DNA from 2 places in the Neobacillus sp. B24 genome. Region 2 is predicted to be linked to the other one. Evidence: a T-box and tRNA genes for the amino acid it is inferred to sense, from the RefSeq annotation. Region 2 holds a T-box; the other holds one or more tRNA genes.
What was found. A T-box is a leader RNA that pairs with one kind of tRNA and senses whether it is charged. The one in region 2 lies ahead of metG (methionine--tRNA ligase), so its partner is inferred to be a tRNA-Met.

Region 1: it has a tRNA-Met gene. The T-box ahead of metG (methionine--tRNA ligase) is inferred to sense a tRNA for this amino acid. The anticodon was not compared.

The regions. Positions count from the first base shown of each region.
Region 1 is NZ_AP035777.1:280,772-295,928, forward strand. It holds rRNA gene ACZ43M_RS01530 (16S ribosomal RNA) at 1-828, shown strand, start outside; rRNA gene ACZ43M_RS01535 (23S ribosomal RNA) at 1,024-3,959, shown strand; rRNA gene rrf (5S ribosomal RNA) at 4,159-4,275, shown strand; tRNA gene ACZ43M_RS01545 (tRNA-Met) at 4,441-4,514, shown strand; tRNA gene ACZ43M_RS01550 (tRNA-Asp) at 4,518-4,594, shown strand; gene tsaE (tRNA (adenosine(37)-N6)-threonylcarbamoyltransferase complex ATPase subunit type 1 TsaE) at 5,123-5,575, shown strand; gene tsaB (tRNA (adenosine(37)-N6)-threonylcarbamoyltransferase complex dimerization subunit type 1 TsaB) at 5,576-6,283, shown strand; gene rimI (ribosomal protein S18-alanine N-acetyltransferase) at 6,296-6,745, shown strand; gene tsaD (tRNA (adenosine(37)-N6)-threonylcarbamoyltransferase complex transferase subunit TsaD) at 6,742-7,761, shown strand; gene ACZ43M_RS01575 (IS110 family RNA-guided transposase) at 7,940-9,178, opposite strand; gene ACZ43M_RS01580 (IS110 family RNA-guided transposase) at 9,629-10,867, opposite strand; gene ACZ43M_RS01585 (ABC-F family ATP-binding cassette domain-containing protein) at 11,575-13,494, opposite strand; gene moaC (cyclic pyranopterin monophosphate synthase MoaC) at 13,647-14,135, shown strand; gene ACZ43M_RS01595 (redox-sensing transcriptional repressor Rex) at 14,151-14,807, shown strand; gene ACZ43M_RS01600 (DUF4395 domain-containing protein) at 14,927-15,157, shown strand, end outside.
Region 2 is NZ_AP035777.1:2,585,353-2,600,509, forward strand. It holds gene ACZ43M_RS12750 (phospholipase D-like domain-containing protein) at 1-934, shown strand, start outside; gene ACZ43M_RS12755 (molybdopterin-dependent oxidoreductase) at 1,068-3,500, opposite strand; gene ACZ43M_RS12760 (hypothetical protein) at 3,547-3,969, opposite strand; gene ACZ43M_RS12765 (hypothetical protein) at 4,277-4,609, opposite strand; gene ACZ43M_RS12770 (hypothetical protein) at 4,806-5,093, opposite strand; gene ACZ43M_RS12775 (hypothetical protein) at 5,429-5,647, shown strand; gene ACZ43M_RS12780 (DUF1657 domain-containing protein) at 5,909-6,112, shown strand; gene ACZ43M_RS12785 (YhcN/YlaJ family sporulation lipoprotein) at 6,134-6,664, shown strand; gene spoVAC (stage V sporulation protein AC) at 6,682-7,161, shown strand; gene spoVAD (stage V sporulation protein AD) at 7,161-8,171, shown strand; gene spoVAE (stage V sporulation protein AE) at 8,176-8,526, shown strand; gene ACZ43M_RS12805 (DUF1657 domain-containing protein) at 8,539-8,745, shown strand; gene ACZ43M_RS12810 (DUF421 domain-containing protein) at 8,763-9,623, shown strand; partial or broken gene ACZ43M_RS12815 (IS3 family transposase) at 9,731-9,862, opposite strand; gene ACZ43M_RS12820 (hypothetical protein) at 9,960-10,166, opposite strand; T-box leader at 10,418-10,726, shown strand; gene metG (methionine--tRNA ligase) at 10,792-12,426, shown strand; gene ACZ43M_RS12830 (tetratricopeptide repeat protein) at 12,573-14,066, shown strand; gene sinI (DNA-binding anti-repressor SinI) at 14,195-14,329, opposite strand; gene ACZ43M_RS12840 (helix-turn-helix transcriptional regulator) at 14,624-14,827, shown strand; gene ACZ43M_RS12845 (hypothetical protein) at 14,833-15,157, shown strand, end outside.

The DNA of each region.
Region 1 (15,157 bases), 2.3 Mb from region 2:
CACCAGTGGCGAAGGCGGCTTTCTGGTCTGTAACTGACGCTGAGGCGCGAAAGCGTGGGGAGCAAACAGGATTAGATACCCTGGTAGTCCACGCCGTAAACGATGAGTGCTAAGTGTTAGGGGGTTTCCGCCCCTTAGTGCTGCAGCTAACGCATTAAGCACTCCGCCTGGGGAGTACGGCCGCAAGGCTGAAACTCAAAGGAATTGACGGGGGCCCGCACAAGCGGTGGAGCATGTGGTTTAATTCGAAGCAACGCGAAGAACCTTACCAGGTCTTGACATCCTCTGACACTCCTAGAGATAGGACTTTCCCCTTCGGGGGACAGAGTGACAGGTGGTGCATGGTTGTCGTCAGCTCGTGTCGTGAGATGTTGGGTTAAGTCCCGCAACGAGCGCAACCCTTGATCTTAGTTGCCAGCATTTAGTTGGGCACTCTAAGGTGACTGCCGGTGACAAACCGGAGGAAGGTGGGGATGACGTCAAATCATCATGCCCCTTATGACCTGGGCTACACACGTGCTACAATGGATGGTACAAAGGGCTGCAAAACCGCGAGGTTGAGCCAATCCCATAAAACCATTCTCAGTTCGGATTGCAGGCTGCAACTCGCCTGCATGAAGCCGGAATCGCTAGTAATCGCGGATCAGCATGCCGCGGTGAATACGTTCCCGGGCCTTGTACACACCGCCCGTCACACCACGAGAGTTTGTAACACCCGAAGTCGGTGGGGTAACCGTAAGGAGCCAGCCGCCTAAGGTGGGACAGATGATTGGGGTGAAGTCGTAACAAGGTAGCCGTATCGGAAGGTGCGGCTGGATCACCTCCTTTCTAAGGAATAGTTAGTCCTTACGGACTAATAAAACGTTGATTGTTTTCTGTTTGTTTAGTTTTGAGGGAATTATTCTCTCGAAACTTTTTTGTTCCTTGAAAACTAGATAATCGTAAGAAGAAGTAACCAAGTAAAAACCGAGTGATCGCCATTTTAGTTTTTCTCTCTAATGAATGTTAGAGTAAAACCTTTTAGGTTAAGTTAGAAAGGGCGCACGGTGGATGCCTTGGCACTAGGAGCCGATGAAGGACGGGACTAACACCGATATGCTTCGGGGAGCTGTAAGTAAGCTTTGATCCGGAGATTTCCGAATGGGGGAACCCACTGCTCGTAATGGAGCAGTATCTTTACCTGAATACATAGGGTATGGAAGGCAGACCCGGGGAACTGAAACATCTAAGTACCCGGAGGAAGAGAAAGCAAACGCGATTCCCTGAGTAGCGGCGAGCGAAACGGGAACAGCCCAAACCGAAAGGCTTGCCTTTCGGGGTTGTAGGACACTCAACATGGAGTTACAAAGGAACGGGGTAAATGAAGCGGCCTGGAAAGGCCAGCCGTAGAAGGTAAAAGCCCTGTAGTTGAAACTTCGTTCCCTCCTGAGTGGATCCTGAGTACGGCCGGACACGTGAAATCCGGTCGGAAGCAGGGAGGACCATCTCCCAAGGCTAAATACTCCCTAGTGACCGATAGTGAACCAGTACCGTGAGGGAAAGGTGAAAAGCACCCCGGAAGGGGAGTGAAATAGTACCTGAAACCGTGTGCCTACAAGTAGTCAAAGCCCATTCATGGGTAATGGCGTGCCTTTTGTAGAATGAACCGGCGAGTTACGATTACATGCGAGGTTAAGTTGAAAAGACGGAGCCGCAGCGAAAGCGAGTCTGAATAGGGCGTCATAGTATGTAGTCGTAGACCCGAAACCAGGTGATCTACCCATGTCCAGGGTGAAGTCCAGGTAACACTGGATGGAGGCCCGAACCCACGCACGTTGAAAAGTGCGGGGATGAGGTGTGGGTAGCGGAGAAATTCCAATCGAACTTGGAGATAGCTGGTTCTCTCCGAAATAGCTTTAGGGCTAGCCTCACGTAGTAAGAGTCTTGGAGGTAGAGCACTGTTTGGACTAGGGGCCCTCATCGGGTTACCGAATTCAGACAAACTCCGAATGCCAATGACTTATCCGTGGGAGTCAGACTGCGAGTGATAAGATCCGTAGTCAAAAGGGAAACAGCCCAGACCACCAGCTAAGGTCCCAAAGTATACGTTAAGTGGAAAAGGATGTGGAGTTGCTTAGACAACCAGGATGTTGGCTTAGAAGCAGCCACCATTTAAAGAGTGCGTAATAGCTCACTGGTCGAGTGACTCTGCGCCGAAAATGTACCGGGGCTAAACGTATCACCGAAGCTGTGGGTGGACACCGTCTGGTGTCCGCGGTAGGAGAGCGTTCTAAGGGCGTTGAAGCTAGACCGTAAGGACTGGTGGAGCGCTTAGAAGTGAGAATGCCGGTATGAGTAGCGAAAGACGGGTGAGAATCCCGTCCACCGTATGCCTAAGGTTTCCTGAGGAAGGCTCGTCCGCTCAGGGTTAGTCGGGACCTAAGCCGAGGCCGAAAGGCGTAGGCGATGGACAACAGGTTGATATTCCTGTACCACCTCTTTATCGTTTGAGTGATGGGGGGACGCAGGAGGATAGGGTAAGCGCGCTGCTGGTTATGCGCGTGTAAGCAGTTAGGCTGAGAAGCAGGAAAATCCGCTTCTCACAAAGGCTGAGCTGTGATGCCGAGGGAAATATAGTACCGAAGTTCCTGATTCCACACTGCCAAGAAAAGCCTCTAGCGAGATAAAAGGTGCCCGTACCGCAAACCGACACAGGTAGGCGAGGAGAGAATCCTAAGGTGAGCGAGAGAACTCTCGTTAAGGAACTCGGCAAAATGACCCCGTAACTTCGGGAGAAGGGGTGCTCATTACGGTGAATAGCTGTGATGAGCCGCAGTGAATAGGCCCAGGCGACTGTTTAGCAAAAACACAGGTCTCTGCGAAGCCGCAAGGCGAAGTATAGGGGCTGACGCCTGCCCGGTGCTGGAAGGTTAAGAGGAGGGGTTAGCGTAAGCGAAGCTCTGAATCGAAGCCCCAGTAAACGGCGGCCGTAACTATAACGGTCCTAAGGTAGCGAAATTCCTTGTCGGGTAAGTTCCGACCCGCACGAAAGGCGTAACGATCTGGGCACTGTCTCAACGAGAGACTCGGTGAAATTATAGTACCTGTGAAGATGCAGGTTACCCGCGACAGGACGGAAAGACCCCGTGGAGCTTTACTGTAGCCTGATATTGAATTTTGGTACAGCTTGTACAGGATAGGTAGGAGCCTGAGAAACCGGAGCGCCAGCTTCGGTGGAGGCGTCGGTGGGATACTACCCTGGCTGTATTGAAATTCTAACCCGCACCCCTGATCGGGGTGGGAGACAGTGTCAGGTGGGCAGTTTGACTGGGGCGGTCGCCTCCCAAAGAGTAACGGAGGCGCCCAAAGGTTCCCTCAGAATGGTTGGAAATCATTCGTAGAGTGTAAAGGCACAAGGGAGCTTGACTGCGAGACCTACAAGTCGAGCAGGGACGAAAGTCGGGCTTAGTGATCCGGTGGTTCCGCATGGAAGGGCCATCGCTCAACGGATAAAAGCTACCCCGGGGATAACAGGCTTATCTCCCCCAAGAGTCCACATCGACGGGGAGGTTTGGCACCTCGATGTCGGCTCATCGCATCCTGGGGCTGTAGTCGGTCCCAAGGGTTGGGCTGTTCGCTCATTAAAGCGGTACGCGAGCTGGGTTCAGAACGTCGTGAGACAGTTCGGTCCCTATCCGTCGTGGGCGCAGGAAATTTGAGAGGAGCTGTCCTTAGTACGAGAGGACCGGGATGGACGCACCGCTGGTGTACCAGTTGTCTTGCCAAAGGCATCGCTGGGTAGCTATGTGCGGACGGGATAAGTGCTGAAAGCATCTAAGCATGAAGCCCCCCTCAAGATGAGATTTCCCATAGCGTCAAGCTAGTAAGATCCCTGAAAGATGATCAGGTTGATAGGTCAGAGGTGGAAGCATGGTGACATGTGGAGCTGACTGATACTAATCGATCGAGGACTTAACCAAATAGAAAAGCGGAGGCGACTGTCCAACTTCGACAGACGTTGGAGGGCCGGCACAGCAAATCCCGATTTTGGATTTGTTGGGACGGACCGAAACGGCCGAGAAGTTAGGAGCCAAAGCTAGACAAGTCATATTGATTATTCGGTTTACAATTACTTCTTCTGCATTATCTAGTTTTGAGGGAATGAAACCTCAAAAAAAGTCTGGCAACTATGGCGAGAAGGTCACACCCGTTCCCATACCGAACACGGAAGTTAAGCTTCTCAGCGCCGATGGTAGTTGGGGCAAGCGCCCCTGTGAGAGTAGGACGTTGCCAGGCTGTGTTTTTATAACACACATATTGTTGTGCGGGATGGAGCAACGAGCATGTATCGTTGAATATTCTGCGAGTTGTATCAATCGAGCTGCTGCTTGATTAAGCTTTCTGAGATTGATACAGTCAAGCGTTATTTTAGCATGACGTAAACTTTATACTTCTTATTGTCGCGGGGTGGAGCAGTCCGGTAGCTCGTCGGGCTCATAACCCGAAGGTCGCAGGTTCAAATCCTGCCCCCGCAATCTGGTCTGGTAGTTCAGTTGGTTAGAATGCCTGCCTGTCACGCAGGAGGTCGCGGGTTCGAGTCCCGTCCAGACCGCCACTTTTATAGGCGATAAACAAAGTTCGAAACATGGTTTCGGCTTTTTTTATGTTCTTTTTTCAAGGCTCTTTTCTAAAACATCGTTGCTTTTTGCTCCCTTTTTAAAGCTCGTTCTAAAAAATAGAGGTAGTAATTCCCCTTATTTAGGAAAATGGATGTTAATTAGCTGAAATAGAAGGAGGAATTTCCCTTATTTCATTTTAAACTGCTAAAATCGCGGGTATTTCATTGAATAACGGAAAAAACTCCGCTTATTTCTTACTAAATAAGCTCAATTTTGCAAATAACGGAAAAACTTCCGCTTATTTTTTACTTTTCAAAGGGGGCAATCCTGTAATCCAGCCTTTTCACAGAGTCCGCTTATTCCTAATTGAATAAACCACCGCTTTTCTTGCAAAACAACAAAGTTTACGAAAACAGCCTTTTTTCAAATACATAGGAAAATAATAGCCTTAGGAAGCGTCCTAAGGTTTTTTTTACAATTAATTAAGGTACAATGAGGATATAGATTTACTAAAAGGTGATGGAATGAATCAATTTGAAATTAAGACGTCCAGTTCGGAAGAGACTGCTCAGTTTGCAAGCAAATTAGCAGAGCATTTGCAGCCAGGGGATGTGCTAGCTTTAGAAGGTGACCTCGGCGCGGGCAAAACGACTTTTACAAAAGGGTTAGCAAAGGGATTGGACATTAAGCGAACAGTCAATAGCCCGACGTTTACAATCATAAAAGAATATCAGGGGCGGCTGCCGTTATATCATATGGATGTATATCGAGTTGCTGATGCGCTTGAAGATCTTGGGTTTGATGAATACTTTGAAGGTGATGGTGTAACAGTAGTGGAATGGGCCCATTTAATTGAGGAGCAGCTTCCTGAAGAACGGTTAACCATTTACTTATATCACGAAGAACAGGCCAATCGAAAATTGGTGCTCGTGCCAAAAGGCAGGCGCTATGAGGATTTATGTAAGGAGCTTTTTTAAATGACGATATTATCAATCGATACTTCTAATTACACGTTAGGAGTAGCGCTTTTAGAAGAGGAACAGGTACTTGGTGAGTACATAACCAACTTAAAAAAGAATCATTCAATCCGGATTATGCCAGCCATCCAAACTCTGTTGAAGGATTGCGGCAAGACACCGGCAGATTTGACTAAAATTGTGGTGGCAAAAGGACCGGGCTCCTATACCGGGGTCAGGATAGGGGTGACTATTGCTAAAACATTGGCGTGGACACTAAATATTCCGCTTGTTGGGATCTCCAGTTTGGAGATTGTTGCCGCAGGTCCAGGCAGGTATTTTTCCGGGCTTGTATCACCATTATTTGATGCACGAAGGGGACAAGTTTATACCGGTTTGTATGATTACGAAGATGGGAAACTGAGAGTAATGGAGCAGGATCAATTAGTGATGCTGGGGGATTGGGTTGAAAAATTGACTACTGTCAGCGAGCCCATTTTATTCGTTGGAAACGACCTGCCCATTCATCGTACCAAGATTGAAGAGGGTTTAGGCTCAAAAGCAATTTTTGCAAGCATTACGGAACATAACCCGCGCCCGGCGGAACTTGCTTTTTTAGGAAGAGACAAACAAGGGGAAGACATACATACCTTTGTTCCGAATTACATCCGCTTGGCAGAGGCAGAGGCAAAGTGGCTCGAGGCTAAAGACAAAACTTTAAATGGATAAGGGTAGAGAGAAATGGAAGATTCGTATGTTTTTCGATATATGCGGGAAGAGGACCTCGACCAGATTTTAGAGGTAGAGCATGCATCGTTCACGACTCCGTGGAGCCGTGAGGCTTTCTATAATGAATTATACAATAATAAATTCGCGGTTTATCTTGTTCTTGAAAAAGACCATGTGGTTATCGGGTACTGCGGGGTTTGGATTGTCATCGATGAGGCTCACGTGACAAATGTCGCGATTCTGCCCCAGTACAGAGGCCGCAAGTTAGGGGAAGCGATGCTGAGTAAACTGATGTCCATCGCGAGGGAAAAGGGAGCGAGGAGTATGACGCTTGAGGTCAGGGTGACTAATCATGTTGCTCAATCCCTCTATCGGAAGCTGGGATTTCAAAATGGCGGAATCCGGAAAAATTATTACTCGGATAACCAGGAAGACGCGTTAGTAATGTGGGTGAATTTATGAAAAACGAACAATGGATAGTAGGAATTGAAACAAGCTGCGATGAAACCGCAGTGGCCATTATTAAAAATGGCCGTGAAATAGCGGCAAATGTGGTGGCCTCGCAGATTGAAAGCCATAAACGATTTGGCGGTGTGGTTCCAGAAATTGCCTCACGCCATCACGTCGAGCAAATTACAATCGTAATGGAAGAGGCATTGAAACAGGCAGGAATTACAATGGCGGAAGTGGATGCAGTTGCCGTTACTGAAGGACCTGGACTGGTAGGGGCACTGCTCATTGGGGTAAATGCAGCGAAGGCGCTGGCATTTGCTCATAATAAGCCGCTGGTGCCGGTACATCATATTGCCGGACATATTTATGCTAATCGATTGGTGACGGAATTGAAGTTTCCATTGATGGCGTTGGTTGTTTCAGGCGGCCATACAGAATTAGTTTATATGAAAGAGCATGGCCACTTTGAAGTAATTGGCGAAACAAGGGACGATGCTGCGGGAGAAGCCTATGACAAGGTAGCCCGGACGTTAAGCATGCCGTATCCTGGCGGTCCTCATATTGACCGTTTGGCCCACGAAGGCAGTCCGACGATCGATTTGCCACGTGCATGGCTTGAGGAAGGGTCTTACGATTTTAGCTTTAGCGGATTAAAATCAGCGGTGATCAATACAGTCCATAATGCCGAGCAGCGCGGTGAGACGATTGCGCCGGAGAATTTGGCGGCAAGCTTTCAAGCCAGTGTGATTGATGTCCTAGTGACCAAGACGATTAAGGCCGTAGCTGAATATGGTGTGAAGCAGGTGCTGGTCGCCGGAGGAGTTGCTGCCAACAAAGGGCTTAGAAGCGCCTTGGAAGCCGCTTTTTCCGATGGGGATGTTGAGCTGGTTATTCCGCCGTTAAAGTTGTGTACAGATAACGCAGCAATGATTGCGGCAGCCGGCAGTGTTATGTTTGAAAAAGGAATCAGAGCTGACTTGGCCCTAAATGCAAACCCTGGTTTGGACATTGAAATTTACAATTAACCCTTTCCATAAGGAGAGGGTTTTTCTTAAAAAAACTAATCAAAACCAGCTAATAGTTTGTCAACATTTTTCAGTAAAAAGTTAAAAATACACGTGTTATACTAAAAATAAGCATGCCAAATAACCTTCCCTCACTACTATACTGGAAGGTTTTGTTTTATTTAGTTATATATAGGATTTAATCCATATCATGGAAATTTGTTTTGCTTTTTAGTAAGGCATAAATCCAATGTAATAACTTATTAACACAGGCAATGACAGCTACTCTATAAGGTTTTCCTTCGTCTCGCTTTTTGTCATAAAAAGCTCTTAACCTTTTGTTACGTGGGATGATTTCTTCTGTTGTTTTCTTCCTACGAGAATCACGTATCCCACTTTGAACTGCCAGATATAAAGCATGTCTGAGCCTGATAGAACCTCGTTTAGTGATACGGTTTTTCGAGGCGGTAAATTTACCTGAGGAATAAACACTTGGATCGACTCCTGCGAATGCTATCAGCTTTTTTGCGTGATTAAACCGATCTATCTCTCCAATTTCGGAAATAATCGTGGCGGCGATTTTTTCTCCGATCCCAGGGATAGACTGGATAATCTTATATTCTTCAAATTCTTTAGCTAGGGCATCTATTTCTGCTTGTAACTTCGATAGATGCTCTTGGTATTGAAGAATTATATTTGCCAGTATTTCGATATTGATAATATGACTCTGATATAAGTTTTTTTGAAACGGGTTACGAAGGGCCGCATTTCTTAATGCTTGGGCCTTTTCTTTTGCCCATTTTTTCGAGCGACTATGGCACAGTGAGGTAATCTTAGCTGCTATTTCACACTCGCTTGCACTTAACACCGCTTCAGAAGTTGGAAAAGCTAGAAGAGTAAGCAATGAAACCTTTGAAAATAAACTCCCGAATACACCTTTAAACTCAGGAAAAACCTGATCCAAAATAGCGTGAAATTGTAACTTTGTTTGAGCTGCTACTTCAGCTAAAGACTCTTGTTGCCTTGTAAGATTTCGAAGGTTTAAAAGTTGTATTCCACGCTTTTTGTGGGGCTCTAATTCCTCTTTATAATACAATTCACATAAATGGTAAGCATCAATCGCATCCGTTTTTACCTTTCTAAGACTTGAACTTTTAGCTCTATGAGAAATAAGTGGGTTCACAATAATATAGACATAGTTCTGTTCCTCCAAAAAATGAACAACAGGAGTATGATAATGACCTGTCGATTCCAACACAACCGAAGGTTGATGACCACCTGTTATTTTTTCAAGTTCTTTAAGGAATCTCAATAACTTCCCCAGGCCATCAAGATTATGTTTAAAACTAAATCCCTTACGATACGGTTTCCCCTTATCTAAAAAGCCCTGAACTTGGCTTTCCCCATTTGCTACATCCAGACCTACGACTGGATTCATGACTTAATCTCCCCCTCCAAAATATAGTATTAGTCGGTAACCCCTAAAGCTCCTTGTAATGTCATAGGTTCGCTTGTTAAACGGGATCTGCGTCCCAACCAGCCCGAAACATGTTCATACAAGTAGGGGGTGAACAGTTTTGATTTCGGGATCAAGTCCCACGTTTGAGCCGTTCTACCCCGACTACCGCTATAATAAGACTAATAAGAAAAAGGTCAACCAGAAAAATCTGGCTAACCTTATATTACGAACGTTTGAGTGAAAAGTCCAAGATACTAAATAAACGTTTGTATAGTATAGCCTAATACTAATCAAAACCAGCTAATAGTTTGTCAACATTTTTCAGTAAAAAGTTAAAAATACACGTGTTATACTAAAAATAAGCATGCCAAATAACCTTCCCTCACTACTATACTGGAAGGTTTTGTTTTATTTAGTTATATATAGGATTTAATCCATATCATGGAAATTTGTTTTGCTTTTTAGTAAGGCATAAATCCAATGTAATAACTTATTAACACAGGCAATGACAGCTACTCTATAAGGTTTTCCTTCGTCTCGCTTTTTGTCATAAAAAGCTCTTAACCTTTTGTTACGTGGGATGATTTCTTCTGTTGTTTTCTTCCTACGAGAATCACGTATCCCACTTTGAACTGCCAGATATAAAGCATGTCTGAGCCTGATAGAACCTCGTTTAGTGATACGGTTTTTCGAGGCGGTAAATTTACCTGAGGAATAAACACTTGGATCGACTCCTGCGAATGCTATCAGCTTTTTTGCGTGATTAAACCGATCTATCTCTCCAATTTCGGAAATAATCGTGGCGGCGATTTTTTCTCCGATCCCAGGGATAGACTGGATAATCTTATATTCTTCAAATTCTTTAGCTAGGGCATCTATTTCTGCTTGTAACTTCGATAGATGCTCTTGGTATTGAAGAATTATATTTGCCAGTATTTCGATATTGATAATATGACTCTGATATAAGTTTTTTTGAAACGGGTTACGAAGGGCCGCATTTCTTAATGCTTGGGCCTTTTCTTTTGCCCATTTTTTCGAGCGACTATGGCACAGTGAGGTAATCTTAGCTGCTATTTCACACTCGCTTGCACTTAACACCGCTTCAGAAGTTGGAAAAGCTAGAAGAGTAAGCAATGAAACCTTTGAAAATAAACTCCCGAATACACCTTTAAACTCAGGAAAAACCTGATCCAAAATAGCGTGAAATTGTAACTTTGTTTGAGCTGCTACTTCAGCTAAAGACTCTTGTTGCCTTGTAAGATTTCGAAGGTTTAAAAGTTGTATTCCACGCTTTTTGTGGGGCTCTAATTCCTCTTTATAATACAATTCACATAAATGGTAAGCATCAATCGCATCCGTTTTTACCTTTCTAAGACTTGTACTTTTAGCTCTATGAGAAATAAGTGGGTTCACAATAATATAGACATAGTTCTGTTCCTCCAAAAAATGAACAACAGGAGTATGATAATGACCTGTCGATTCCAACACAACCGAAGGTTGATGACCACCTGTTATTTTTTCAAGTTCTTTAAGGAATCTCAATAACTTCCCCAGGCCATCAAGATTATGTTTAAAACTAAATCCCTTACGATACGGTTTCCCCTTATCTAAAAAGCCCTGAACTTGGCTTTCCCCATTTGCTACATCCAGACCTACGACTGGATTCATGACTTAATCTCCCCCTCCAAAATATAGTATTAGTCGGTAACCCCTAAAGCTCCTTGTAATGTCATAGGTTCGCTTGTTAAACGGGATCTGCGTCCCAACCAGCCCGAAACATGTTCATACAAGTAGGGGGTGAACAGTTTTGATTTCGGGATCAAGTCCCACGTTTGAGCCGTTCTACCCCGACTACCGCTATAATAAGACTAATAAGAAAAAGGTCAACCAGAAAAATCTGGCTAACCTTATATTACGAACGTTTGATTGGATGGGCTCTAAGCATTGACATATCTATATTGCTAAAAAAGAGTTCTGCTTAGAAAAAAATATCCAAACGATTAATTAGTAAAGCCTATTCTTAATTGGACGTTTGATTAATAAGTTTTGTGGATAGTTTTTATGAAGGAATGAGCAACTTTTTGAAATAATGTGGATAATCCGGTTTTTATGTTGATAATGTGGATAAATCAACCTTTTTCTGTGGATAATGTGGAAAAGCTTGAAAAACTCTTGAAGTAATGCCATTTTAATTGTGTATAACCTTGTGGAAAACGTAGGTCTTTGGACCCGTCTGCAAAACAAGTAGCGTTTGAAAATATCGCAATTGTAGATATGTAGATATCCCTCAAAAATTTGTAGATAAAATCGCCAGCATCTATATTTCAACCCCCAAAAAACAAAAAACCGGGCTCAATCAGGCCCGGCAATCTCTATTATTCAGCTAATTGGGCCCATGCCTCCATTAATTCATCGAGTTCGGCCTTTGCTTTTTCATTTTTCAGATTAATCTCCAGCACTTTCTCATGATCCTGAAATACTTCAGGGTCACATAATTGCTGCTCATAGTCTTCGATTTGCTCTTCAAGCTGTGTAATCCGCAGTTCAATCTCTTCTAATTTACGCTTTCGCTGACGTTCCAGTTTTTTTGATTCTTTATCCTGTTGATAACTTGATTTATCCACAGGCTCAAGTGAAGCTGTTTTCTTCTGGGAGGCGGCAAGCTCCAATGCAGCCAGTTCTTCCTGCTCGAGCTTTTTCTCAACGTAATAATCGTAGTCGCCAAGGAATTCTGTGCTGCCCTCCGGACTTAACTCCAATACCTTCGTGGCAATTCGGTTAATAAAATACCGGTCATGGGAGACGAACAAAAGCGTTCCTGGATAATCAATTAATGCATTTTCCAAAACTTCCTTGCTATCTAAGTCAAGGTGGTTGGTTGGCTCATCTAAAATTAGCACATTTGCTTTTTCAAGCATCAACTTTGCAAGAGCGAGGCGCGCTTTTTCGCCGCCGCTTAATGAAGAAACATTCTTCAAAACATCATCACCGGTAAATAGGAAATTCCCAAGCACCGTACGAATTTCTTTTTCCGGTTTGAGCGGGTATTCATCCCACAGCTCGTTCAACACCCGTTTATTCGAGGTCAAATTGGCCTGTTCCTGATCGTAATAACCGATGGATAAATTGGTTCCGTAGAAAATCGTTCCGGCCAGCGCCGGCAGCTTTTTGATAATGGTTTTTAACAGGGTGGATTTGCCAATGCCGTTCGGTCCAACAAGGGCAATGCTGTCGCCCCTAAAGACACGAAAAGAAATGCCTTCAGACACCTTTTCGCCTTCATAACCGACGGCAAGCGAATCAACTGTTAACACATCATTGCCGCTTTGCCGCTCTATTTCAAACGAGAAAGAGGCTGATTTTTCATCGCCTAGCGGCCTGTCCATTATGTCCATTTTTTCAAGCTTCTTCCGCCGGCTTTGCGCCCGCTTCGTTGTTGTGGCGCGCGCTATGTTTCTCTGAATGAAATCCTTTAATGCAGCAACCTCTTCCTGCTGCTTTTCGTAAAGCTTCATATCACGTTCATAATTGGCGGCCTTTTGATCAAGATAAGAGCTATAGTTACCAGGAAAACGTTGTATTTGTTTGCGTGAAACTTCATAAACCTGGGTAACTACTTTATCCAAAAAATAACGGTCGTGGGATACGATCAAAATTGCGCCGTCATAGCCCTGCAAATATTGTTCCAGCCAGGATAATGTTTCAATATCAAGATGGTTGGTAGGCTCGTCCAATATTAAAATATCAGGCTTAGTTAACAGGAGCTTGCCTAATGCCAAACGAGTTTTTTGCCCGCCGCTTAGGCTGGAAATCATTAATGAATGGTCAGAGAAATTTAAACCGTGCAGAACGGAACGAATATCAGCTTCATATTGATAGCCGCCCTGTTCTTTAAATTTCACTTGAAGCTGGTCATATTCTTTTAATACTCTATCGTACCTTACTGAATCCTCAAAGATATTAGGGTCGGCCATTTGTGCCTCAAGTCTGCGCAGCGATTTCTCCATATCCAGCAGACCTTCGAAGACAGTCAGCATTTCACCCCAAATCGAAAGATTGGACTCAAGACCGGTATTCTGAGCCAAATACCCAATGGTAACATCCTTTGGTTTGATGATTTCCCCGCCATCATGTCCCAGTTCACCGGCAATTATTTTTAAAAGCGTTGATTTGCCTGCTCCGTTCCGTCCGACGAGGGCTACCCGGTCCCTAGTTTGTAATTCCAGCTTTATATTGGATAAAATAAGGTCAGCACCATAATATTTTTGTAATTGATTAACCTGTAATAAAATCATCTTTTGTCACCTCTATTGCTATAATTAGTGTACCGTATTCCTTGATAGTCGGCAATAAAGCGGGGCTAGCATAAATTTGTAAATAAAAGTTCAAAGTTTCACACACATTTATGTGAAAATATTGTATCATTTTGAAGGGAGGCAATAATTTTATGGCTGAATTTACTCATTTTAATGAAGAGGGCAGAGCTAAAATGGTCGATGTCAGTGACAAGCCGGAAACGGCACGCACCGCTATTGCCCGTTCTAGCATAACTGTTAGTAATGAGATTTATGAAAAAGTAACGAATCACGAAATGAAAAAAGGCGATGTATTAGCGGTGGCTCAAGTAGCAGCGGTGATGGCTGCAAAAAAGACTTGGGATCTTATTCCGATGTGCCATCCGATTCCGCTGACTGGCGTGAATGTCATTTTCTCTTGGGAAAAGACCGAGCGGCAACAGTATACATTACATATAGAGGCATCGGTTAAAACGAAGGGCAGCACAGGTGTTGAAATGGAAGCGCTGACAGCGGCGTCGGTTTGCGCTTTAACTGTGTACGATATGTGCAAGGCCGTGGATAAAGGTATGGTTATTGGACCGACTTTCCTAGTTGAAAAAACAGGCGGCAAAAATGGTGATTTTAAACGAAATATATAGCGGGGGGGTAGGAGTATGGCTAACGAAACAACGAAAATACCGCAGGCCACGGCAAAACGGCTGCCTTTGTATTATCGATTTTTGAAGAACTTGCATTCTTCCGGGAAGCAGCGTGTGTCCTCAGCGGAGTTAAGTGAAGCGGTAAAGGTCGATTCAGCAACAATCCGCCGTGATTTTTCCTACTTTGGTGCGCTTGGGAAAAAGGGCTACGGATACAATGTGAATTACCTGTTAAGCTTTTTTAGTAAAACGCTAGATCAGGACGAATTGACTAAGGTGGCGTTGATTGGGGTCGGTAATCTCGGCACTGCCTTTTTACACTATAATTTTTTGAAAAATAATAATACCAAAATTGAGTGTGCGTTTGATGTGGATCCGGGGAAAATCGGCACGTCCATCGGTGATGTTCCGATTTATGATATGGCTGATTTGGAGCAGCGTTTACTTGAAGAAAATATTCCAGTAGTTATCCTTACGGTTCCAGCTCCTGTTGCCCAGCAAATTACTGACCAGATTGTCAAATCCAATGTAAAAGGGATATTAAATTTTACGCCGGCACGGTTAAACGTTCCACCAGGTATCCGTGTTCATCATATTGACTTGGCGGTTGAACTGCAATCACTCGTTTACTTTTTAAAGCATTATCCAAATGATGAAGAGATAGAAGAATAACTGTTTTAAGGGTTTTTCACAAAATAGGTGAAAAGCCCTTTTTGTTTTATTTTACTATACAAAATGATGAAAACGGGATAATATAGTATATAAATCCAATATGAAAGGTTGGAATTAAAGTGGGAGTAGAAAATTCAGTTCGTTCAATCCCTCGACCGCTTGTCAAAGCAAATCAGTTGACGATTGTAGTAAGTGTGATTCTAACATGGGTATCAGGTCAGGAATGGATCTTATTAATCCCATTGTTGGCTGGACTTTCAGGACTATTATTCGGATACAATCCGGTTATGCAAGTTGCAAAATTATTTTTAAGAAAAGACCCTAAGGAATATATTCCCGAAGATTGGGAG
Region 2 (15,157 bases):
GATATTTTCAACATTGAATAACCGGGATCATTGTAAGATTGCCTTATTTGACGGCATAGAAGCTTATACCGGCGGGATTAATATTGGGGATGAATATACTGGATTAAAGCCAAATGTAGGCTACTGGCGTGACACTCATGTAAGAATAGTTGGTGAAGCTTCAGCTGATTTGAAAATGGTTTTCGAGAACCATTGGAAGATTGCCTCACCTGAACATATTAGGGGGAAATCTGGAATGAAAACAAAAACAGTAAAAGATGGTTCCTCAATCATTCCTAAAACCAGCCGGTTAACACCATTTACCACGATGACAGAATGGAGCACAGAGTTGGGAACGGTTGAACGAACGAAGACGAATAAAGTTCCGACTAATGAGAAAATGCGCCAAGCCTATGTTCAGACAGTAGAAGGTGATCCAAGTATTCCTACACCTTTTATTAGGCAAGCGTACTTTATAGGGTTAACACAAGCCACAAAGACCATTGATATCACCACACCCTACTTTGTACCAGATCAGGATATTATTATGGGGCTTAAGACGGCTGTGCAACGTGGCGTACGGATAAGATTGCTGGTACCTCGTCAAGTAAATCAAAAAATGGTAGAACGGGCAAGCTTTACTTATTATGGAGAGTTATTGGAAGCAGGGGTCCAAATCTACTTATATAACAAAGGAATGCTTCATGCGAAGACGATGGTTATCGATGGGGAAGTAGCAGAAGTCGGAGCAGCAAACTACGATATGAGAAGTTTTCGTTTGAATTACGAAGTGAGTGAATTTTTTTACAGTAAAGATGTCGCGATAGATCTTACAGAACAGTTTGAGCAAGACCTTTGTGATTCTGTCCCATTGCGAATGGATGATTTATTGCAACGCTCTCCTTCACAGCGGATAATGCAGCAAGGGGCCCGCCTTCTTTTTCCGCTGTTGTAAGCTATTTTGAAGATAATCATAATAATACATTCCATAAGCCCTCAGACGATTCAATCTGAGGGCTTTTTTGAAAATGAAATTAGAAATCTTTCATAGAAGTTCTTTTTTATTCACAAGGATTAATATCCCTTTTTTAAAACGAGCCAACCTTCCACTCTGGTAAATACGGTGGTATTGGTACATTAATGGTTGATGCCGGTATCTCAAGTATCTTTCCAATTTGAATATCGTAGGGTGAAATTAATGCGTTGGCTTTTTGTAGATTATCAACGGATATGCCATATTGATTAGCCAGTGATTGTAAAGTATCTTCTTCAGTAACGATATGCTGGGTTCGTAACTTTTCGATTTTACATGCTGATTGCTTAAATGTTGGCTGTTTGGATAGTGGGTCGGTAAAATCCGCTGTTAACTCATTTGCAGCTTCCCGTCTTTCCCAACTGCCAAAATGAAATGGAACAAATACTAGTCCTTTTTGTACCACCTTTCCAATTCTTGCAGGAACCTCAATCCATCCACGTGGGGACGAGATACGGATAAGTTCTCCAGGAAGAAGAGAAAGTAACTCTGCATCTGCCTCATTGATTTCCACATATCCCCGGGGAGCAGCTACATGCAAAAAAGGTGATCGAGCCGTCTTTGTCCTGGTATGCCAATGCCAAACAAGTCGTCCTGTTGTCAGCCACATTGGATACTCTTTTGTCGGCTGTTCAGCAGGTGGCAAATAGGTGATTGGATAAAGGATTGCCCGGCCATTTGGATTTTTCCTTTCATATTCTTGTTTTGTTAAAGGCCGTCCTGTAAATTGATGTTTCGTAAAACTCTGGGTATATTCTGTTTCTGTAGGAAATTTAAAATCAGAATATAGTCTGGTTGTACCTTCAGGATGCTCTTCATTTACAGGCCAGCGAAGGCCATTATACTTTTCTAACTTTTCGTAAGATATCCCGGTCATATCACAAGGACGGCCACGAGAGACATTTTTCCACTCTTCAAAGCATTCTTCTGTTGTAGTGTAATCAATTAACGGATTTCCATCACGATCCTTTAAACCCATCCGTTTTGCAAAATCTAACAAAATTTCAAAATCAGTTCTTACTCCTTCCGGTGGGTTGACGGCTTTTCTTAATAAATTTATCGTTCGCTCTGTATTCTCCATCACTCCCTCTTTTTCCCCCCACAAAGCAGTTGGCAGAACAACATCTGCAACCGTGGCCGTCTCTGTTAAAAAAGGATCCTGAACTACAACGAATGTTTTTTCAAATGCTGCTTTGGCCCGCCGTCTATTCGGAAGAGAAACCATGGGATTGGTGCCGATATTCCAAAAGAAGCCGATTTGGCCCATTTCCATCATATCAATTTGTTCCTCAATACCCTTTTCCGGTCCCACCGGAAGTTTCGCTTCCTCTACATTCCATAGCCTTGCCATCTCTTGTATATGTGACGGATTGGCCGAATTCCGCTGTGCTGGAAAAGTTCCCACCCCGCCTGCTGTCCGGTTGGCGGATGAGCTTGGCTGTCCTGCCATATGGAGTGGTCCGCAGCCTGGCTTGCCAATTAACCCTCTAATCAAATGCAAATTATTGATGGCGACACATGCTGTTGTCGCATCAGCGCTTTGATAGATTCCTTGCAGAGTGGTGGTGATAAGTGATGGTGTTTTCCCTAGCTGTGCTGCCACAAGCAGGAGTAGGTCGATAGGTACCCCCGTTACTTCAGAAGTTTTCTCCGGGGTCCAATTTTTTACGGATTCCTCCATTTCTTGAAACCCAATTGTATGATTATCAATAAAGTTTTCATCAATCCAGCCATTTGTTAAAATCAGATGAAGAATTCCGTTTAAAAGAGCCACATTTGTTCCAGGATAAAGCTGAAGATGGATGTCCGCGGCCTTTGCTGTCAGTGTCCTTCTAGGATCAACAGTGATAATGAACGGTTTTCCTGTTCTCTTCTTACGGTCCATTATCCGTTCAAACAGCACTGTACCCGTTTCAGCTACATTGTGTCCAAACAACAAGAGCGTATCAGTTTCGTCTACATCATCATAGGAAGTTGGGCTGCCATCTGCACCAAATGATTGTAGTAAGCAAAATTCGGTGGTAGCTGTACAAAGCCGGGTATTGGCATCTAGCAAATGAGTTTGCAAGCCGGCCCTGCCGATCTTTGCAATTGTATAGTAATCCTCTAAGAAACCTTGTCCGGTTGAATAGATGGCTATGCTATTTGACCCTTTCTGTTTTAGAGAATCGGTCGCTTTTTTTACTATTAAATTCATCGCCTCATCCCATGTTGCAGGAACTAACTTTCCGGAAGAATCACGGATCATGGGAGTTAACAGACGATCGGGGCTATTATTGGCATACCACTGATTTTCCCCTTTTGGGCCAAGTCTGCCTCTGTTAATGGGATGGGCACTGTTTCCCTTGATTCCAACTATCTTCTCATCTTTCACAGCTATATAGCAGCCGCAGCCGATTGAGCATATATTACAGGTACTGTACACCCACTTATCAATATCTCCCTGGCTGTACACATTTATATCGGTTCTTTCAGTTTCCCAGGACATTGAACTTCCTCCTTGGATATTAGTTGTGAGAAAAAAGATTTTACTGCTAGCGAAGGGCAGATATGTAAAAAGAAGGGATGATATACTTCGTTTGCTCAGCCCCATAAATCCTTTCCAATTCGGCAGCTGAGTGTTCAAGGTTGGTCTTAATTTCCTGGAACAAAGGCTCCAAATTATTCACTGATTCCAGGTATGGAAGACTCATCCATTCAACCGCTCTTTTCCATGCTCGAAATGTAGGATTGGCTATTTCATTATCATGATAAATAATTGTCAGAAATTCTGTGATGTTCTTTAGTTCGGCCCTATCATTTGCAAGCTCTTGCATTAGCTTTTTAATCATTTCCAGTTGCTCTCTCAATATAGTTTGAAGTAAAATCGCAATCGGGTGATCAGAATTTTTTATTTCCTTTATTGCTTTTTCAGTTTGGTTTTGAAGATCTGAATATAACTCTTTTAGTTGTAACAATAAATTTCCTCTCTTTCAAAAATAATTAAAACGCTTGCGCGCAGCGCTCTTATTCCTTACTAAATTTCCCAATCATTTCACGAATATACTTTAGATGGAACTACTTTCCATTTAAAGTTAGAAGTTGGGTGAGTTTTTTAAAACAATCGAATTAGCATTACTCTTACAGAACAGTTTGGACGAGACTTAATGATTCTTAGATTATTGGAGGAGATTACCCAGGTATTGCCTTCCACACTCTATCGACTTTTGCCTCGAGCCTTGATACATAGAAAAACACCGTTTGCGGAACAAACGGTGTTTAATTTTATTCATCTTTATTATCTGGGTCATTTACATCTTTAGGATCTTCAATTGGTTCTTCTTTATCAGTGTTTACATTATTTTCATCAATATTATCTGGATCTGCTGCATCTTCAGGATCTTCAATTGGTTCTTCTTTATCAGTGTTTACATTATTTTCATCAATATTATCTGGATCTGCTGCGTCTTGAGGATCTTCAATTGGTTCTTCTGTCCCTGGATTTACATCCACTTCAGGTGGTGGTGGATTATTATCCTTATCTCTATTATTACACCCCAATAACAGGAAGATAGAAAGAAAAACTGTTGGTAATAGTCTTAACCACTTAAGATTCATTTTTACCGCCCTTTCCATTGTGATTTTCTCGTTTATTCTTTGTTTATTCTAACTGGTAGTATTCATAAAATTTTTTACCTATATTGGATCATTTTTCCCCAAAAAAATGGGACTTCTCAATGAGGTCCCATTTTCTTGTTTATTAAGTGTAATAATCTCTTTAATGGAAAGATAAACCGAACATTTGTTCGTGATGCTAAAAAAGAATATACGGATAATACGGATAATAATAATAAGGATAAGCATACCAAAATCCATATGGTCGTAATATCAACCCCGTTAATAAGCCACCTAATAAACCTCCTAATAAACCGCCTAGAAAAGGGTTAGCCCAATATGGCCCCCAAAAGAAGGGTCTAAAGGGGAACGGTCTAAAAAAGGGTCTAAAGAAAAATGGCCTTATACCCCAAATCCTTTGGTCTAAATTTTCAACCTGATTATTTTCCTGAGATAGATCGTAATAATATTGCGGTTCTGGATTCATGAAAAGCACCTTCATTTCATTTTTAATCCAGAATATGCGTTTACCTATTTTTATTCTTGGGTTAATATCCCTACTTTAAAATGGAAGAGACACAAAGTAAAAAAACAACTATACAGGCGAAGGAAATTAAATGGTTGTATACCTGTAATGAATTATAAATAAATACAGAGGTTGATACTCAGGGATAGGGAAATTTTTTTGAAAAAGCTCAATTTCTCAGTAATTGCTCAATAATTGTCTTCTAAAGGAAAATTTGTTTATTTAGAATTGAGGATAAAACATATTATTCGAGGCATTCTATCTGTTGTACTAAACTACAAACAGGAGGAAGTAACATGGATAATCAAATTGATACAAATAAATTAAAACAAGCAGAGGCAGCATCTTCTATAGTAAAAGATATGATAACTTCAGCGATTGAACAATCAGCTGCTAATACTACTCTTGCTTCAGAAGCGTTAAAACAAGCATCAAATGAGGTTGCACAAATACAAACATTAATTAGTCAAGTACAATCTCAGTTACAAGGCCAAGCATCTGCATCGGAACAATAAAACTATAATAATCTTTTAGCTAAGATGGTTAGATGGGATTTGCAATATACGCAAATCCACTTTTTATTTTTAATCATACGATGAACAGCGAACTCGATATTGGAACTGATGGGGATTTGAAACGAGGTTACTACAGAAAAAATGGTGCTATTCGCCAATAGTAATTTTATAACAATTTTTCCAAAAAATTTCCCGCATATCAAAATTTTGATTCAGACAATCTAAAAACGCAGGTCAAAAAATTTCAAGGAGGATTTTATCATGACAGTGATTACTCAAGTAAAACAGACATTAGCCGGCTTAAAAAGTGCACAAGCAAGTTTCGAAACATTTGCTCTTGGTACAGATAATCAACAGGCAAAGCAACTTTACCAAGATGCTGCTAAACAAACCCAATCCGTTATTAACAGCCTTGAACCACGCATTCAACAAATTGAACAAGAAGAACCTCAATACAAACAATAATGATTAGGAAAAAAAGGTTGGTTGGGAGGCCAACCTTTTTTAAGTCCTTTAAATAATGGGAAAAACGGAGATGGTTCCATGAAAGACAAAATAACCAAAATAAAAATTTTTCTTTCCATTTTAGCCGTGATTGGGTTTGGAACAGGATGTAACAATAACCAAAATCAGTTAGATGAGGATAACAATGATTTTGGTATTTCACAAGTACAGACGAGTAAACCCATCGGTCAATCTGTTGCCAATAGGGCTAAAGAAAAGATTATTGTCAAAGAAGAAATTTCAGATGTAAAGGCTGTGAATACAGATAAAGAGCTTTTTGTAGCAATAAAAGTTGAAAATTTTGATCGCTTTCGGCTAAAGAAAATTGAAAATTCAGTAAAGTTAGACTTGGAAAAAATGTACCCAAACCATGAAATAATTGTTTCAACAGATAAAAAAATGTTATGGGAATTGGAACAATTAGAACAAAAACTTCAAAAAGGCAACACAGATAAAAAGAGCTTAAAAAAGGACTTAAATAAAATTAAAAATCTAATGAAAGAGAAAACGTAAAGAGAAAGAGGCAAGCTATGTCAAATAATCAAAAGAAACAACTAACCCCAGTGCAGCAAGAATATCAAAAATTGCAAAAAAATCGAGAGATCAACAGACCCATTTTTAAAAATTGTATAAAGGCCTTTTTAACAGGTGGTCTGATTTGTCTTATTGGCCAGGTTATTCAAGACTTATACATTTATTATTTTGATTTTACAGACCAAACGGCTGGAAATCCAACTGTGGGTACATTAATATTTATTGCTATGCTTCTTACAGGTTTTGGGGTTTATGATCGAATTGCTCAATTTGGAGGAGCTGGTTCAGCAGTTCCAGTTACCGGATTTGGTAATGCTGTCATTTCAGCTGCTATTGAACATCGAACCGAAGGTTTTGTATTAGGAGTCGGAGGCAATATGTTTAAATTAGCTGGGGCGGTCATATTATTTGGTGTTTTTTCTGCATTTGTTATTGCTTTAGTAAAGACGATTTTAATAAGGTGGGGTGGTTTATGATGCTCGCAGGTCATCGTACATGGATCTTCGAACAAAAACCTGTGATACTTTCTACCGGAACAGTTGGTGGACCATTTGAAGCAAACGGAGCGATCGCAGAAGATTTCGATCTTCTTCATGCTGATTTATGGCTTGGACAGGATTCCTATGAAAAGGCACATAAAGTCCTTTTTGAAGAAGCCTGTCAAAAAGCCATGGAAAAAGGGGGCATCCAAAAGGATCAAGTTCAATTTATCCTAGCTGGGGACCTAATCAATCAGATTACCCCAACAAGTTTCGCTAGTCGAACAATTGGAGCACCGTATTTTGGTTTATTCGGTGCCTGCTCCACGTCTATGGAAGGATTAGCTCTAGGTGCTTATATTGTGAATACAAAAGGAGCGAAATATTTATTAACCGGAGCATCCAGTCATGATACAGCTGTTGAAAAACAATTTCGTTATCCAACTGAGTACGGCGGTCAAAAACCCCCTACTGCACAATGGACTGTTACTGGTGCGGGTGTGGCCCTTTTATGTGATTCTGGGGAAGGACCGCGTGTCACTTCTGCCACAATTGGACGTGTGATTGATATGGGCTTGACAGATCCATTTAATATGGGAGGAGCTATGGCGCCAGCAGCGGTTGATACCATTGAAGCCCATTTAAAGGAACGAAATGTCGAGCCATCTTATTACGATTTAATTGTAACCGGGGACCTGGGCCGGATTGGACATGAAGTTTCCATGGATCTATTTAAAAAGCACGGGACTCTTATTAACGAAGAACAATACCAAGATTGTGGTCTTATGATTTATCGGGAGGGACAACCTGTTTTAGCTGGGGCAAGTGGTGCAGGCTGTTCAGCGACAGTGGTATATGGCCATCTGTTAAACCGGATGAAAAAAGGTGAATTTAAACGAATGTTAATCGTGGCAACAGGTGCTTTGCTTTCACCGTTGTCCTTTCAGCAAAACGAAACCATTCCCTGCATTGCTCATGCGGTATCAATTGAATATGGAGGTGAATAATAAGATGATCTATTTTTGGGCTTTTGTCATAGGCGGTATCATCTGTGTTATTGGTCAAATTATGTTTGATGTGTTTAAACTTACACCAGGACACACGTTAAGTACCCTTGTAGTAATTGGTGCCCTTTTAGATGGCTTTGGTTTATATGAACCCTTAATTGATTTTGCCGGGGCGGGAGCCACAGTACCTATTACAAGTTTTGGAAATGCACTTGTACATGGGGCTATGCAAGAAGCTGAACAACATGGACTTGTTGGACTTATTACGGGTATTTTTGAAGTCACGAGTGCGGGTATTTCTGCTTCTATTATCTTCGGTTTTATAGGTGCCTTGATTTTTAAACCAAAAGGATAAGGAGAATATTAAATGACAATCGCATCCGATGTAAAACAATCACTTGCCAGCCTTAAAGGTGTGGAAGCCAGTCTTTCAAGTTTTGCATTACGAACTCTAGATATTGAATCGAAACGTACACTACATGAAACTATGATGATTTTACATGAGGTGGTAACGGATTTAAAAAAACGAATTGGAGAACTAGAACGAGAAGAATTCCAATATAAAGGATTTTAAAATAGGAGGGTCTACTAATGCCTCTTTGGCTAAATGTTGTTTCTCGAGTTATTTTATTTGTGATTATTCTATTCTTTAGCACAAAAATTCTAGGTAAAAAGCAACTATCTCAACTTTCTTTCTTCGAATATGTAACAGGTATTACGATAGGAGGAATTGCAGCAATCGTTATTCTTGAAGTCAGACATAGCATTTTTATAGCTGGACTAGCAATTGTGACAATGGCAGCTATCCCTTATTTAGTTAGTCTCATCTCTTTAAAAAGTCAAAAGTTCCGTGACTTTGTAGAAGGGACAGGATCTATATTTATCAAAGATGGAAAAATTATGGAAGATAATCTAAAAAAAGAAAAATACACCACGGACGAGTTATTAGAATTACTTCGAAAAAAAGATGTTTTTCAGGTAGCTGATGTAGAATTTGCGGTGTTAGAGCCAACGGGGGATTTATCCGTGATGTTAAAAAAAGAGAATCAACCTTTAACAGCAAAGGATCTAAACTTAACAACCGCCTCAGTTAAAGAGCCCCAGACTGTCATTATGGATGGTATAGTAATGGATGAGCCACTTGCCACCATTGGTCAAAGTCGAGCTTGGTTACATACTGAATTAGAAAAATTAGGGGTTACGATAGAAAATGTATTCCTTGGACAAGTAAATTCCTATGGTGAGCTCACAGTGGACTTGTTTGACGATAAATTACAGGTCGCTTCCCCTCAGGAAAGACCTTTAATCCTTTCAACCTTGAAAAAATGCCAAGCAGATTTAGAATTATTTGCTCTTGGAACTGAATCAAATGAAACAAAACAAATGTATAGTAAAAATAGTGAAAAATTACAAAAAGCCATTGATATAATAACCCCTATTCTAAAACAATAGTATTTGTTTTTATAAATGTCTTAATTTGCCGTTTGACTGTAATTTAAGAACATCGGGATACCAGATATTCAGGATACTAAAGCTGATCGGAAGAACGTAGATACTTGCTTTTTGCGTCTGCGTTGAATAACCGATTCGATGCCGGCTATTTTCATAAGTCGATAAATCCGTTTTCGATTGATTTGCATATCAAATAACCGTTCAATGTGCATAGTCATTCGGCGGTATCCCAAAATCCCCTTTCTTTTACTAATTCAACCCACTCTTCAGGAAGTTGATCGTTTTGAACATTTCTTTTTACAACAATGGTTTTAACCTCCTTCATTTCCCGACATTTCATTTGTGTTCTTTTCCTGCTTGATTCATTGCTTTATTAATGATTTCTACCACAAAGGGATCTCGATTTTCCAAATCATCTAGTGTTACAGATCCATTCATTAAACTGTCGCAAATCTCATTTATATCTTCTTGAACTGATACAGGAACTAGGTTCCAGGTCATCATTTTTTGAAGTTCATTAGCTACTTTTGTTTCAAGATTCAATAAAAACACAGCCTTTCCGAAGTTGTTCAATTAGTGTTGGTTTTTAATTGTTTTTTATTCAATATTATTACATTGTCACTATTTTTACCGAGTCCACATCAACTTTCACAAGTGTTCAAAACAAGATTGCGAAGGAATTCACTTAAGTGAACCGGAGCTTCGGACCAATAGGAAATATCGACCACTAGGAGCCTAAAAATATTCTTATTGACTTCTGGAAAATTGTTGAATAAAATATTGTTAATTATCAAATAAAGGCTTTGAAGAGAAAAAGTAAAGTGATTTTGTTTTTCACCAGAGAGCTTCGGCAGCTGAAAAGAAGCAAAAACAGTCATTTGAACAATGGTCTCTGAGCTGCGTACTGAACATACTTACCATGAGGAACCACCAGAACCGTCCCCGTGGTCCCTAGGTATAAGTAGGCTACGACGGGATTTGGCACTCGTTATTAATGTCACAGTATAAGAGTAGGATTGGATACTCCGTACTTGTTGAGGCAAATGGTGTGAGCTATTTGTGAATTAAGGTGGTACCGCGTGGATTTCAGCCCCGCCCTTAACTTTTATAGTTGAGGGCGGGGCTTTTTTGTTTTTTTGAAAATTACATTTTTTAGGAGGTTTTATTTATGAGTATTTTTATTGGTGGGGCTTGGGCATATGCGAACGGATCGTTGCATTTAGGACATATTTCTAGTTTGTTGCCTGGGGATATACTGGCGAGATATTACCGGTTAAAGGGGGAAAAGGTGTTGTATGTGTCAGGAAGTGATTGTAATGGAACACCGATTACAGTCAGGGCCAGACAAGAAGGTGTTTCTCCGGCTGTCATTGCAGACCGTTATCACAAAGAATTCGAAGAGTGTTTTTCAAGATTAGGTTTCTCCTACGATACGTATACAAGGACTGACACGGAACATCATCATAAAATCGTGCAGGAAATCTTTTTAGAGTTACTGGAAAAAGGACTGATTTACAAAAAAGAAATCGAACAAACATATTGTGAACATTGTCAGCAGTTCTTGCCTGACCGTTATGTGGAGGGGCTTTGTCCAGTTTGCAAAGAGCCTTCACGCGGGGACCAATGTGATCATTGTTCGACGATCTTAGAACCGCTCGAACTGCTTGAAAGAAAATGTAAACTTTGTGGAAACGAACCTACAACAAGATTTACTGAGCATTTTTACTTTTCCTTAAGTACTTTTCAAAATGTTTTGGAGAATTACACCCAAGAAGCGGAAGACAAGCATCTTTGGCGAGAAAATGCCATTTCTCTTACGAAGCGCTACTTAAAGGAAGGGTTGCAGGACCGGGCTGTATCAAGGGATTTGCCGATTGGAGTGAGCGTTCCTGTTGCTGGATATGAAGAGAAGAAAATCTATGTTTGGATTGAGGCGGTATCAGGATACTACACGGCTAGTAAACTATGGGCGAAGGAAACAAATAACGATGATTCACATTTTTGGAATTTTTCCGCGGAATCGTATTACGTCCACGGCAAAGATAATATTCCTTTCCATTCGATTATTTGGCCAGGAATTCTTACAAGTCTTGGAAAAGAACCATTACCGACGCATATCGTTTCAAATGAGTATTTAACATTGGAAAAGAAAAAATTATCGACAAGTCGGAATTGGGCCGTTTGGGTCCCGGATATTTTGCAAAGGTACGACCCAGACTCCATCCGCTATTTCTTAACTATCAATGCACCAGAGAACCGTGATGCTGATTTCTCTTGGAAAGAATTCATATACAGCCACAATAGCGAGTTATTAGGGGCATACGGAAACTTCGTCAATCGGACATTAAAATTTATAGAAAAGTCATTTGCTGGGGTTGTTCCTGAGAAAGACATATCCACAGATATTCAGGAAAGAGTGAATCGACTTTACAAGGAAGTAGGTCACTGCATTGAAACTGCTGCCTTCAAACAAGGGTTGGGGAAAGTATTTGAATTGGTTAGATTTTCGAACAAGTACTTTGATGAGCAACAGCCTTGGAAACAAATAAACGATAATCTCGAGTCTTGTAAACAAACTCTGGCGGATTGTGTGTACCTTATTGCCAATTTAGCTCAAGTCCTGACACCATTTCTTCCTTTTTCCAGCACAAAAGTGAAGGAAATGATCAATACAACAGAAACCGAATGGAGAGCGTTTACTGTTAAATCGCAGCAATTGTCAAAAGTAGAGCCATTGTTTGAGCGGATAGACACTGCAAGAATGGAAGAAGAGCTTCAAAGATTAAACAACCAAACTGTTTAACAATAAAGTGATTGCCGTATTCGTTAAAAAATAAGTCTAATTGACTAGATAATCAGCTCTAATTATTGGAGGGAAAAATAGGAATGCAATCGAATTATTTTACTTGAATACTTTTTTGAAAAAAGGTCGTGATGAGGTGAGTAACGATGGCTAAAAACAATTACAGCCTTATAAAAGAAGAACATCATTCTTCTTACGATGCCATAAAAATGCTTGAAAAAGATGGATCTGAAACAGATGAAGAATTTATACGGCGGGTAAAACAAATGCCCCCTGTGGAGGTAGGAATTGCTTTTTTGAATCTATCTCAAAAAAGTAGTTCAAATGAGAATTTATTATTTAGTTTTGATCTAGAACAAAGCCTGCCATTTGTATTGGAACAACCGAATGTGCTTTATGTAACCTTAAAGGATGTAGAAAATCTTTCTCAAGAGGATAATCTTTTTAACTTTCCTTTACGGGTTTCTTTAACTGTTTTGGAAGGGACCGTAATGGCGGATACGAAAACTTTTTCCTTAAAAATATGTGATTATGACATTTCTTGTCAGTCTGTTTATCTCAAGAAACTATTTTTTGAATCAGATGAGGAATTTAGCAGCCGTATTACTAGTATTCCATTATTAAATATAGGAACCGTAAAATTACTGAAGGAATTGTATAATAGCGAGCTCGGGCTTTTCCCGGGCTATTTAGAATCGTATAAATGGTATGAAGGAGCTGCCGAATTTGATCACGAGGCACTCCTTAAAATAGATAGAGTCAATGCTAGAAAACTATATATTAGTGGTGAGGATCACCCTGTTTATTCACAATTCAAAGTGGTAGATACCAAAATACATTTAGCTAACACCAAGATTATATTCGAGGAACAACCATATTCTTTTAGTGGTGCGGAGGAGAAGGAATTCAATACTACTGCTTTATCAGCGATTCGAGGGAATGCTTCTGCACAACACAGGCTGGGCGAGATTTATTTTCATGGTGAATTAGGCAAGGAAAGCAATCTAGGTTATGCAGTAAGCTGGTTTCAGAAGGCTTATCTCGAAGGACATGCAAATTCCCTCTTACAATTAATACATATTTTCGTGCAAAGATTGATTCCAATTGGCTTATTAAAACAATTGGAAGACTTTTTAGAGGTAGTATTGAAAGAGGGGAATAGTGAATACCAGTATTTGGTTGCAAAGTCATATGCTGATGAAGAAAATTATGACCGGGCGGCCATTTGGTTTAGAAAAGCGGCCCAGCAAGGAAGCCAGGAGGCTGTTTCCCAATTGCTGCTGTTGGAAAAAAGCAAGTTAATACCCCAAGGAGAGAATACGGCCATATCGCTTAGGTTTAACGATCAAGAAACTCACAAACTTATTAAAGATGATAGGAAATTCACAGCTTCTATTCAGTCCATTAAGTTTGTGGAAAATCAAGAAGTAAAACTGGAAGTGACGGATTTTATAGGGGAATTGAATATCCATGACAAGTTAGTATTTTATAAAAATGGAAGTGCAATATCTAAGAAAAACTTTGTGGTAAAACGAATTCTTAAACTAAAACGTCCAAATGGAAAAGCAATGATGAATGTCTATATTTGCGGCAGCAGATTTGATATTGATGCAAAAAGTGATCAAGTGCGCGTGGAATAGCAGTTGTATGGAGTCCGTTAAACAAAGATTGTTGGCCGAAAGCCTTTACATATTTATCATCTATGTAAAGGCTAAAATTTTTTAGAAAATAATTTACCGTTTGTCAAGGGTACTATGGCCCTCTAGTATCATTTATGTTTTTTCCGCTTCTCTTTTTCCTTTTCTATAAATATCTTAAATTCCTCTTTCGTTATATCAGATTCCATGGCTTCTTTTACTAACTCCAACCATTCTTTCGGAAGATCATACTCAGTTTTTTTCATGTTAATCCCTCCATCTAAACCAGATATATTGTAAAGTTGAGAATGCATTTGAGATAAACTACTCTCAATATATTTTTCGAGATATAACGGTAGATTTTTGTCGTATAAAAGAAATTGAAAAATAAATGAAAAATACGACATAGGATATTAATATGACGCAGATGAAGGATGAGGAGATAAGTGTAAAACGTAAGTTAACTGCTGTTCATTATTCATGGCAAAATGCAAATGATTATTTACATTTTGCAATAAGTAATTTACAATTATAGTAAATAATGTAAGAAGGTAAAATTTATGCTGGAAAATAAAGTTAGAGAATTACGTGCGCGTTATAGATGGACTCAGCAAGACTTGGCTGATGCAATTGGAGTAACCAGGCAAACCATTGGATTAATCGAAAAAGGAGACTATTCCCCGTCAGTGACAATGGCGTTAAAGATTGCAATAGCATTTAAAGTCACCGTGGAGGATGTGTTTTTTCTAAAAGGGGAGGACTGATTTAATTGTTGAGATCGATTTTACGTACACCAATTTTTCCTATGATATTACTAACTTTAATTACTTGCAGCCTAGCATTAAAAATAACGGATACCCAGCCGTTATTGGCTAAAATATGTGCTTGGATAGCTATTGTTTTGGTATTTGTCTGGAGTATTCTTATTAAAGTACATAACCATAAAAATCCTGAAGACAGAATCAAATTAGCGGGTTACATTCCTTATGAGTTTCGAGAAATGGATGAAGGGCAACAATGGGTCACTTATAAGGCATGCCGGAATGTCTATATTTATTACAGTCTTGCCATCCCTGTTGCAGCCTTCATTTGCT